2 regions of the Roseovarius sp. PS-C2 genome follow, and region 1 is predicted to be linked to the other one. Evidence: riboswitches for the same ligand, from Rfam matches in the RefSeq annotation. Region 1 holds a riboswitch; the other holds the start of a gene.

The links. Region 1 has a riboswitch for cobalamin ahead of KPG71_RS13740 (TonB-dependent siderophore receptor). Riboswitches for the same ligand answer to the same signal wherever they lie in the genome.
Region 2: it holds a riboswitch for cobalamin, as region 1 does, so the genes downstream of both, KPG71_RS04920 (hypothetical protein) here and KPG71_RS13740 (TonB-dependent siderophore receptor) in region 1, are expected to answer to the same signal.

The regions. Positions count from the first base shown of each region.
Region 1 is NZ_JAHKSQ010000006.1:314,485-319,934, reverse strand. Features, by position in the region: gene KPG71_RS13750 (iron ABC transporter permease) at 1-626, opposite strand, end outside; gene KPG71_RS13745 (ABC transporter substrate-binding protein) at 626-1,471, opposite strand; gene KPG71_RS13740 (TonB-dependent siderophore receptor) at 1,483-3,474, opposite strand; cobalamin riboswitch at 3,606-3,825, opposite strand; gene KPG71_RS13735 (hypothetical protein) at 3,913-4,371, opposite strand; gene KPG71_RS13730 (beta-ketoacyl-ACP synthase III) at 4,661-5,450, opposite strand, start outside.
Region 2 is NZ_JAHKSQ010000002.1:312,793-318,242, reverse strand. Features, by position in the region: gene KPG71_RS04945 (VCBS repeat-containing protein) at 1-241, opposite strand, end outside; gene KPG71_RS04940 (2Fe-2S iron-sulfur cluster-binding protein) at 245-568, opposite strand; gene KPG71_RS04935 (peptidoglycan-binding protein) at 782-1,315, shown strand; gene KPG71_RS04930 (DUF1127 domain-containing protein) at 1,696-1,917, shown strand; gene KPG71_RS04925 (ArgE/DapE family deacylase) at 2,199-3,500, shown strand; gene KPG71_RS04920 (hypothetical protein) at 3,497-3,769, opposite strand; cobalamin riboswitch at 3,872-4,061, opposite strand; gene KPG71_RS04915 (ATP-dependent helicase) at 4,171-5,450, opposite strand, start outside.

The DNA of each region.
Region 1 (5,450 bases):
TCAAGGCCACGGCCCGTTGCAGCCAGCAAACCGCCGCCGATCACCATGAACGGCAACGCCAGCCATACATGCGTCATCGAGCGATCTGCCAGCGATCCCATCATCCAGAACACGATCTCGCTGGCGGCAAAGGGGTTGGGCGACAGGTTCAACACCAGCGAGGTCAGAGCCCCGGCCATAGCCGATACCGCAATACCCGCCAGTATCAGCGTGAGTGACGTGCCTCGCGGTCCGGCCAACGCCACGACCACCAAAACGCCGCCCAAGGCGCCGGCCAATGCCGCCATTGGCAAGGCCAGCGCAAAGGCCGTGGCCACCCCGGTCTGAATTGCGATCACCGCCCCCAGAGCGGCGGAGCCCGACACACCGATCAAGCCGGGTTCGGCCAGGGGATTGCGCAAATACCCCTGCATCGCCGCCCCCGACACTCCCAGACCGGCCCCGATCATCACGGCCAGCAATGCGCGTGGCAGGCGGATTTCACGCATCACCATTGCCTGCGGGCTTTCATCCATCGTGAACAGGGCGCCAAGACCTTCCCCCACGCCTATTCCCGCTGGTCCGATCAACAAAGACGCCGCAAACAACCCGAACAAGAGAAGGACAAGAGGCAGCACCAGTCGCATTATCGATCCGCTCCCGTCATGCTACGCCGGGTCCGAGCCAGGTCTTCGACCGCGCGCAACACATAGGGTGTCCCGCAAACCCAATCCTGATCGGTCATGGCCGTCATCGTGGAACCGCTCCGAAGCGCCCCAAGCACCGGATGATCCAGTATCTCCTCCGAGCGCGATCCGCCCGGATAACGGCGTGCGGCGATCACTGTTTCGGGGGCGATCATGGCCAACATCTCCAGCGGCATCTTCATGCCCGCTCGATACCCCGCTTCGTCCGCGGCATTGGCAAACCCGGCAGCCAACAGGATTTGCCCGGCCAAAGTTTGATCCCCCGCCGTATAACCGTTGGCATAATACAACGCTGCACGCGGGCGATCTGACACGTCCTCTTGCAACGCGGCCAGCCGGACATCGAATTCGGCCACCATGGTTTCGGCGACAGCCGGACGCTTCAGAACCTCGCCCATCTGCACGAGTCTTTCACGTATATCGGCCAGAGTGCGCGCAGGCTGAAACACGGCCACCGGCACTCCAAGGCGTTCCAGCATTGAAACCGTGCTGTGCGGCGTCCACGTTCCGGCAACCACCAGATCGGGTTGCAAGACATAGATTTCCTCGGCCAGCCCGTGGTTCATTCTGTAGCTCCCGGCCTGATTGGCCATGGCCGATGACCGGGGATCGCTTGCCACATGCGACACCGACAAAAGCTGACCGGGCGCGGCCAGCAGCATCGCCAGCTGATCGGTACACAGGTTGATCGACACGACACGACCCGGCGCATCGGCCTGCACCGGTTGCACCGCAGCCACTAAAAGGGCCACGGTGCCTGCCAATATCCTGTGGATGCGCGTCATGCCGATCCTTTTCAGAACTTCGCCGCCACACCGAAATAGACGGTACGCCCCTGTGTGGCATAGCCTTCCAGTTCTTCGTATTTTTCATCCAGAAGGTTCGAAATCCGTCCCGTCAACTGGACACGGTCATTAATATCATGGGTGAACCCAAGATTGACCACGGTGTAATCGTCCAGCTTGATCCGGTCGAAATCATCGCTCGGGACACCGCCGGGCAAGAAGCTCGCCGTTTTGAAGTTCATATCGTAGAGGCCCGCAACACGGGTTACGTCCAGTCGAAATTGCGTTTTGTCATTGGGCAGGCGGTAATCCACCCCAAGCGACAGTTCGTGTTCCGGGCGCCGCACCTCGACAGCGGTCATGCGGCCCATCACAGGAACGGAAACCGGCTCGTTCGCATCCAGCCATGTATAGCCGAGTGACACACCAAGCCGGTCGGTCACGTCCAGACTGGCCGACACTTCCAGCCCGCGCCGATCGCTTTTCCCATTGTTGTTCACCGGAACGGTCTTGCCGATCACCGGATCGAAGCGCGAACCGATCTCATCGGTCAGGGTTTCGTCAAACCAAGTCACGTCGATCACGCCGCGACCATCCAGAAACCGCTGCTCGATCCCGATATCCCACCCCTCGCTTTGCTCTGGCTTCAGGTTCGGGTTGCCCGCGAAATCAGTGGCAAAACCAAACTGCTCGATCAACGTGGGGTTCTGCACCCCGGTGCCATAGGAGGCATGCAAACGCGTCGTTCCGTTCGCCAACAGGTACGATGCGCCAAGCGAATAGGTGGTGAAATCGCTGAACTTGTCATTATCGTCATGCCGCACACCCGCCTGAACAGACAAGCCGTTGATGAAATCGCCCTGATATTCCAGTGCATATGCCGCCTGCTCCTGCTCGCGCTTGACCAGCTGTCCGGGCATGAAAACGATACTGGCATCGTTTTCACGATAGGTCAGCCGCTCGAACTCGGCAGCGAAACTCAGCTTGTGACTGGACGCATCCAGCGTCGCGGCATCCAGCGCCAGCGTAGCCTGATAAGCGATTTTGTTGCGCGTGCCCGTGTTATCCTGATCCTTGATTCCAGCGCCATTGCGGCCCTGCTGGTCGATATGGGAGAAGGAATAAGTCAGCCGGTTTGACAGCCGCCCGCCCCAAAGCTGTGCATCGACGAAAAGCGCGCCATAGGTTTCCTGCGCCTCCGACTGCCCAATCCCGTCTGTCACCAAAGCCGCCCGTGTCGGGGCTGCGTAGTTGAAGATGTCGATATCAGTGCGCCGGTCCACATAACGCAAAGTGCCTCCGACCGTCACGGTGTCGGTCAGGTCATACCGTGCGTTCAGGTTGTACGTAACGTTCTGGCCACCATCGTCCAGACCGCCCGGATCGCCGGAAATATCGAACCCGCCATAATCACGATGCGCGGTCGAAAAGCTCAACTCTCCACGCGCGCCCTTGGCTCTCAGAGCAGTCTCGATATTCGTGCTCCCGTCCGACCCCACTTCAAACGCTGCGCGCCCTGTCACGCCCGGTTCGGTCGCGCGCTTGGTGGTGATCGAAATCACCCCGCCGATCGCCTCCGATCCATAGAGCGCCGATTGCGCCCCGCGCAGCACCTCGATCCGCTCGATTTCAGAGACAACCAGCCCTCCGAAATCGTAATCGCCGGTTTGCTGCGCGGCGACCTCGATTCCGTCGATCAGTACAAGGGTGTGGTTGCTTTCGTGGCCACGCAATCGCACAACCGTTTGCCCGCCCAATGTGCCCGTTTGAGAGACCGATACCCCCGGCACGGCACGCAGCGCTTCGGAGACATATGCCACGCCGCGCGCCTCGAGGTCTTCGGCGGTGATCACGGTCGCGGCACGCCCATATTTGGATGCACTCACCGGTGCGAGGCCACCGGATACGATGATCGGGTCGAGGTCGATAACCTCTTGCGCAAACGTCGCTTGTGCCGACAGCGCGGAACCGGTCAGTAGAAATGCCAGAAATTTAAGGTGCATGTTTTTTGCCCCTTCCTTGGCCGTACAGGCCCGTTTCGAACGAAAGTCGTAAGGAAGAACACAATCCTCCGCCGACGGTGAAATGCCACCACTGACGGAAAATTCCGTTGTCCAGCGCGCGCCCCGCGCCCGGACAGGGTGATCACTTCGGCAGGTCTCCTGACTTGCGGGTCATGGCTTGGCCGGGTCTTCCCGCCGTGGCGCAGGCCAGGGCAGTGACATTGGTCCGGCTTCGCTCGCCGCTTACAGTTGCGGGGGCAGTCGCGGAATTGGCACCTGTAACGGCACCGCACCGTGTTCCCTTTTCACCGGACAGAAAAAGCTGCCCGGACCGAAGCAAGGCGATGTGTAAACCGAATCGAATATACTGGAAAGCCCAAAGACGGCAGTACGATGCCCGATCACGCCGGACCCAGCCGCCGCCAGAACACCATGCCCCTAGCCGGTTTCTTCTTCGAGATGCAGTTTCATGTCGATCAGAACCTGCTGAAGCTGCGTGGTTTCGCGCAGCAAGCGCTTGGCCTCGTTGACCGTGATAACGCCGTCCTCGATGGATTGCTGGTATTCCGCCATCAACATGGCGAACCGCTGAGACAGGGCGATCACGTCGCTGTTCACTCCACCCGTTCGCTCTGTATTCCGGCGCTCCGAATTGAAATTGAGCCCGATCCCCTGCAATTCAGCCAAGGCACCCGTTACATGCGGATAGGAAGCAGCCTCTTCCAGGGCTGCGACGGCGTCAATCGGCATAAAGCGGTCTGCGTGCTCGTCATGGTCGGAATAATAACGCCCCAAGGTTGCCTTGGACTTGCCGGTCAACTGGCATGCCGGCTCGATTCCCACGTCCTTGACCAGCGCCTCAGTGTGTTTCTTGAGGTAACTTCCAATTGTCGACATGCACTCATCCTTAAAGGCGCCCACTTACGCGGGGAATCCCAAAGCGGTTTTCCCATTTAGCGCTTTATCTCGAAATGTAACTGATAAGGCAATCCCGAGGTCTTTCAGAGCCGGGTTCCGAATGCCCCGCAACCCCTTGCGGGGCGGGGTGGGGTCAGGGTTTTGGCCCGGCCCTTGCCAATGGCGCATCTGTCATCCCCGGAAGGCGACTTCCAACAGGTGTGCACAGGCGGGGCCGGACCCCACCCCACCTTGATCCTCCAAAACCCGTCGCAGCCGAACATTCGGATCAGGCCTTTTCCAACAGAACCGACCCCACGGAATAGCCCGCGCCGAACGAGCAGATCAGGCCGTTATCCCCGCTCTCAAGGTCATCGGAATACTTGGAAAACGCGATGATCGACCCTGCGGACGATGTATTGGCGTAGTCCTGAAGAATGTTCGGCTGTTCCTCGGGGGCGGGGACACGCCCCAGAACTTTCTTGCCGATGAAATCGTTCATCGACTTGTTGGCCTGATGCAGCCAAAGACGCCGCAATTCATCTGGCGCAACGCCGTCCTCCTCCAGATGCTGCGCAATATGGCGCGACACCAGCGGCAGCACCTCCTTGAACACCTTGCGACCCTCCTGCATGAACTGCATGTCACGCCGATCCGCCATTCCGTCGGGACGGGTACGGCGCAGAAAGCCGTTGTTGTTACGGATGTTGTTGGAAAATTGCGTCGCACAACGGGTCGAGCGGATCACAAAATGCGCCCCCCGTGCGTCCTCGGCCCGTTCCAGCACCACGGCGGTGCAGACATCGCCGAAAATGAAATGACAATCGCGGTCGCGCCATTCCAGATGGCCCGAACATATCTCGGGGTTCACCACCAGCGCACGGCGCACCGACCCTGACCGGATCATGTCAGCCGCCGCCTGAATGCCGAACGTGGCCGAGGAACAGGCCACGTTCATGTCAAACGCGAAACCGCCCGCACCCAGCAATTGCTGTATCTCGATCGCAATCGCCGGATAGGGGCGCTCGTGGTTCGAAGCTGCGCAGATCACCAGATCGACCTCGCCGGCCTCGCACCCG
Region 2 (5,450 bases), on a different contig from region 1:
GCGCCGTCGCCTCGACGCTATCGCCCAGAACCCCGTGATCATAGGCCGTGCTGCGCCCGGCGAACCACGCAAGCGCAACGGGCCGCTGCGCCGATCGCGCGACGGAGCTTCCGGGCGGTCCCTCTGTATGGATACATCCCCGGCCCGATCCGCGCGGCTTGGTCACATCCTGCGCGGCAAGCGGGGTGGCGGCACTGACGAACAGCGCGGCAAGGCCTGCAATCGCTGGCCCCGTCCGCATCGTTCAGATCTGTTTCTCGGGCATCCGGACGATCAGCCCGTCCAGCGCATCGGTAACCTTGAGCTGGCAGGTCAGGCGCGAGCGTTCGGGATCGGGCTCATAGGCGAAATCCAGCATGTCCTCTTCCATGTCGTCCTTGGCGGGCAGCTTATCCACCCAGGCCGGATCGACATAGACATGGCAGGTCGAACAGGCGCAGGCACCGCCGCAATCCGCCTCGATGCCGGGAATATTGTTGTCACGCGCGCCTTCCATCACGGTCAGGCCATTGGCCACATCGACCACATGTTCGGTCCCGTTATGCTCGATATAGGTGATCTTCGCCATGAACTCCTGTTCTCCCTTGATGTGGCAGACACGCCCGTTACCTAGACAAGCCGACCCCGCCAGACCAGCCCCATTTGCGACCTTTCGGGAAAAGAGATGCGACAAAATCCGCATATTCTCACTTTGTTCCCCAACGCGCACCGCACAGCCCGGCTTTCCTGCCGGGCCCAAAACCGCTAGGGTATTGCAAAACAACGCCTCCGAGGCCCGAGCATGATCTCCCGCACCGCCTTTCCCGCCTTGCTGGCCTGTGGCTTGCTGATGGCCTGCAACCCGGACGTGCCGTCGGCGATGAATGACCCCGAGATCGTGCAAACCCTGCAAGAGGCTCCTCCGGGTGCGCCCCCCGGCACCTGTTGGGGCAAGGAGACCGCCCCCGCCGTGATCGAGACCGAGACCCGGCAGGTCCTGCTGCAACCGGCGCAGGTTCTCGACGACGGCACGGTGCTCCAACCCGCGATCTACAAAACGGAAACCCGTCAGGCGATCCTGCGCGAACGCAAGGTGACGTGGTTTCAAACCCCCTGCCCCCGCGAACTGACCCCCGATTTCATCGCCTCGCTGCAACGGGCGCTCAAGGTGCGGGGTCACTACCGTGGCCCGGTCACGGGCCGCATGGAGCCCCGCACCCGCGCCGCCATACGCGCGTTTCAGGCGCCGCAGGGGCTCGATTCGGGCATCCTGTCGCTTAAGTCCGCCCGGCAACTGGGCCTTGCCGTTGTCGAAGACCCGCTGTCCCCCGGCTGAGCGTCGCATAACGCCGGATTCGGTCCGGGCAGGCCCATCGATTCGCACATCCTTTCGCAGTTGCCGCATGGCAGTGTGATCGAAATGCCACAGCCGTCCGGTGGCCGATTTCCCGCAATCGTCCCGAAACCGCCTGCGCTCTGTGCGCTCCGCTCAACAGAACGGCGCACGGATCGGCCTTGCGCATATGGGCGTTCGCCAACCGCCAAAATTATCGAATGATCGCTTAACCTTAGGTCAGCCTTTCTTATGCATTTTCTGCATAGCAGCATTGATCACGCGGGGTATTGTGCACACGCAGCATCGGCGTATCTTGAGGTCAACAGCAAGACACACACACACCCAAACGGTGTTCACCACTTAAATTCGGACGCAAGACGATGACTTTCGCAAACTACACCCGCGCAACGGAAACCGGCCTCGGACTGGAAATCAGTGCCGCTCTGCATCACCTGATGCAACGCTTTTCCGACTACCGCATCTATCGCGCCACTCTGAACGAGTTGCAGAACCTCGACGACCGTTCGCTGGCCGATCTCGGCCTGCACCGCTCGGGCCTGCGCTCCGCCGCACTGGAAGCCGTATACGGCATTCAGAACTAAAGATTTTTCGAGTTCAGGTGCTTCTCTCCTCCTCCCTGAAGCACCTGTCAATGGCGGCGGCTCCCCTCCTCCTCCCTTAGGAGCCGCCGCCCTAAAGACCCGGGTCACATCCAGACCCAAAAGATTGCGATAGGCCCTCTCCTCCTCCCTGGGCCGCTCGTAAGATGGAACGGCGGCGCCTCTCCTCCTCCCTGGCGCCGCCGTTTTCTTTTTGTGCCAGACACTTGACGGAGAGTGGCCCAACCTGCTCGTATCCCGGTGAACAGCACGGGACAGCAAACATGACCCTTTCCGCCGACACCCCTTCGATCCGTCAGGCCATCATCGACGCCGTCGCCGATGGTTTTGAGCGGCAAACCGAATTTCTGGCCGATTTCACCCGCATCCCCAGCACACGCGGACAGGAAGACCCCGCGCTCGACTTCATGGCCAAGGCCCTGAAGGAGCGCGATTGGGACGTGGATGACTGGAGCGTTCCGACAGCCGCACTGCGGGACCAGCCGGGATTTTGCGATTGCAACGGCGAGGTCACGCATATCCGCTCGGTGGTCGGCACACTCGACCCCGGCACCGGCGGCGGGCGCTCTCTGATACTGCAAGGCCATCTCGATGTCGTGCCCGAAGGCCCGCATGAAATGTGGGCAACGCCGCCCTATGATCCGCAAATCCGCGATGGCTGGATGTATGGGCGCGGCGCGGGCGACATGAAGGCGGGTAAGGTCGCGGCGCTGTTCGCCGTCGATGCCCTGCGCCGGGCGGGCCATGCCCCGGCGGGCCGGGTGCATTACCAATCGGTCGTCGAAGAGGAAAGCTCGGGCCTCGGCGCGCTGTCCACCCTCGCGCGCGGCTATCGCGCCGATTGCGCCTTCATCCCCGAACCCACCGGTCTCGGGCTGGTGCGCGCGCAGGTCGGCGCGATCTGGTTCCGCCTCAAGGTGCGCGGACGGCCCGCCCATGTGGCCTATGCCGGCACCGGTTCCAGTGCGATCACCGCCGCGATGCACCTCATCAACGCGCTTCAGGACATGGAGAACGACTGGAATGCCGAAGCCGCCAATCACCCGCATTACCGCGAAGTCACGCACCCGCTGAATTTCAACGCCGGTATGATCCGGGGCGGCGACTGGACCTCCAGCCTGCCCGCCTGGTGCGACGTGGATTGCCGCATGGGCCTGCTGCCCGGCGATGACGTGGAGGCGCGCCGCGCGCAAATCGTCGATACCGTCGAAAAAGCCGCCGCCGCCCACCCCTTCCTGCGCGACACCCCGCCCGAAATCGAATGGACGGGGTTCATGGCCGATGGTTACGCGCTCGAAAACGCCGACGCCCCCGAGGCCGCGCTGGCCCGCGCCCATGCCGCCGCCACAGGGCAGGCCAAACCCGAGGATCAGTCATGGACAGCCCTGACCGACACGCGGTTTTACGGGCTCTACCACGGCATCCCCAGCCTGTGTTACGGCCCCGAAGCCGACAGCATCCACGGCTTTGACGAAAAGGTGAATCTCGCCTCGATGCAACGCTGCACCGAGGTGATCGCCCTGTTCATCGCCGACTGGTGCGGATTGCGACCAATAGGGGGTTAATGCAGGGCCAGCGCCCGCCGCCTGCGGCGCACCGGGCGCGCCGCGCCACCGCTTCCGGCCTGTTTCAGAAACCCGACAAAGGCCTGCGCCGCCGGGCTGACCGCATTGCGCGCCTCCGGACAGTCCAGTGCGACCTGCGCCGCCCGTGCGGTCACCGCGTCCGGTTCGGCGAAAACCCATTCCAGAAATCCCATGCGCGCCACCGCCTCGGCCTCGGCCCCGGTTGCGTCGCTGGTTTCCAATCCGCTCAGAATGCGGCCTGCACTCATTTCGTTCACTCCTTCGGCCACACCCCGGGCCGATCTGGGGCAAAGGACCATGTGAACGAAACGAAACCGGACGCCGGTTTCCCCCGTCCGCACCGCCCTCCGCAGCTTGACGTTGTCCAAGGCTGGTTTCCGGGCTTGGAGAGATCGGATGCAGCGCCTTCCCGGACCTGTTCACGCGTCCAGTGGCCTTGTGCCGCATCCCCCATCCTTACCGTTGCGGGGGCAGCGCCGGAGTTTCACCGGCTTCCCAATTCTCCCGCATTATGCGGGCACCTCGGAGTTTGAGAGTGCCCCGGAACGCCGAGTCGCGCAAGCTGTGAAAACGCCATTTCCGGCCGGCCACCGACACGCCGCAACCCTCGTCCGTTTCGAAATATTCCGCGCGGCTTGTGAGAACGGGATCAGAACGGCACGTCGTCCGTGCCCATGACGAATCGCGCCACCACTTTCTTGACGCCCGCCTTTTCAAAATCGATCTCCAGCTTGTCGCCCTCGATTCCGATGATCGCGCCATAACCGAATTTCTGGTGAAACACCCGCTCGCCCACCGTATGAGCGCTGACGGCCTGCGCGTCGATCACGCTGGATTTCGCCCCGCGCGGCTGGCTGGCGGGCCGCTCGGCGGCACGTTCCTGCAACCGCCGCCACCCCGGCGAATTATAGACATTGGCCTCGGCCACGCGCTGCTCCAGCCCGCTTTGCGCCGCACCGCCCGCCGCCGCGCCATAGTCCCCGCCATACAGCCCCGGCGGGGTCAACACCTCGACATGCGCCTCGGGCAATTCGTCGATAAAGCGCGAGGGCAATTGCGATTGCCACTGCCCATAGACCCGGCGGTTCCCGGCAAAGGAAATCGTGCAAAGTTCCTCGGCCCGCGTGATGCCCACATAGGCCAGCCGCCGCTCTTCCTCGATACCTTTCAGCCCGCTTTCGTCCATCGAGCGCTGCGAGGGAAACAGCCCATCCTCCCACCCCGGCAGGAACACGGCGGGAAATTCCAGCCCCTTGGCGGCGTGCAGGGTCATGATCGACACCTTCTCGCCCTGCTCGTCGCTTTCGTTGTCCATGATCAGGCTGACATGCTCCAGAAACCCGCCAAGGTTCTCGAACTGCTCCAGCGCCTTCACCAGTTCCTTGAGGTTCTCCAGACGCCCCGGAGCCTCGGGCGTCTTGTCGTTCTGCCACATCTCCGTGTAGCCGGATTCATCTAGGATGATCTCGGCCAGCTCCACATGGCTGAGGTCCGCATCGCCCGTCATCCGGCCCCAGCGTGACAGGTCCACCACCAGCTTGCCGAGCGCCTGCGCGCCCTTGCCCTTGATCGCACCCTGCTCCACCGCCAGGGCCGCGCCATTCAGCAACGACACGCCATTCTCCCGCGCGATTCGCTGGATCGTCTGCTGCGCCTTGTCGCCAAGCCCGCGCTTGGGCGTGTTCACGATCCGCTCGAAGGCCAGATCGTCTGCAGGGCTGACCACCAGCCGGAAATAGGCCATGGCGTCGCGAATCTCCATCCGCTCGTAAAACCGCGGCCCACCAATCACCCGATAGGGCAAGCCGATGGTCAGGAACCGATCCTCGAAGGCGCGCATCTGGTGGCTGGCGCGCACCAGAATCGCCATCTCGTCCAGCCCGATGGGCCGCATCCCGCGTGTGCCGCGCTGCATCGCCTCGATCTCTT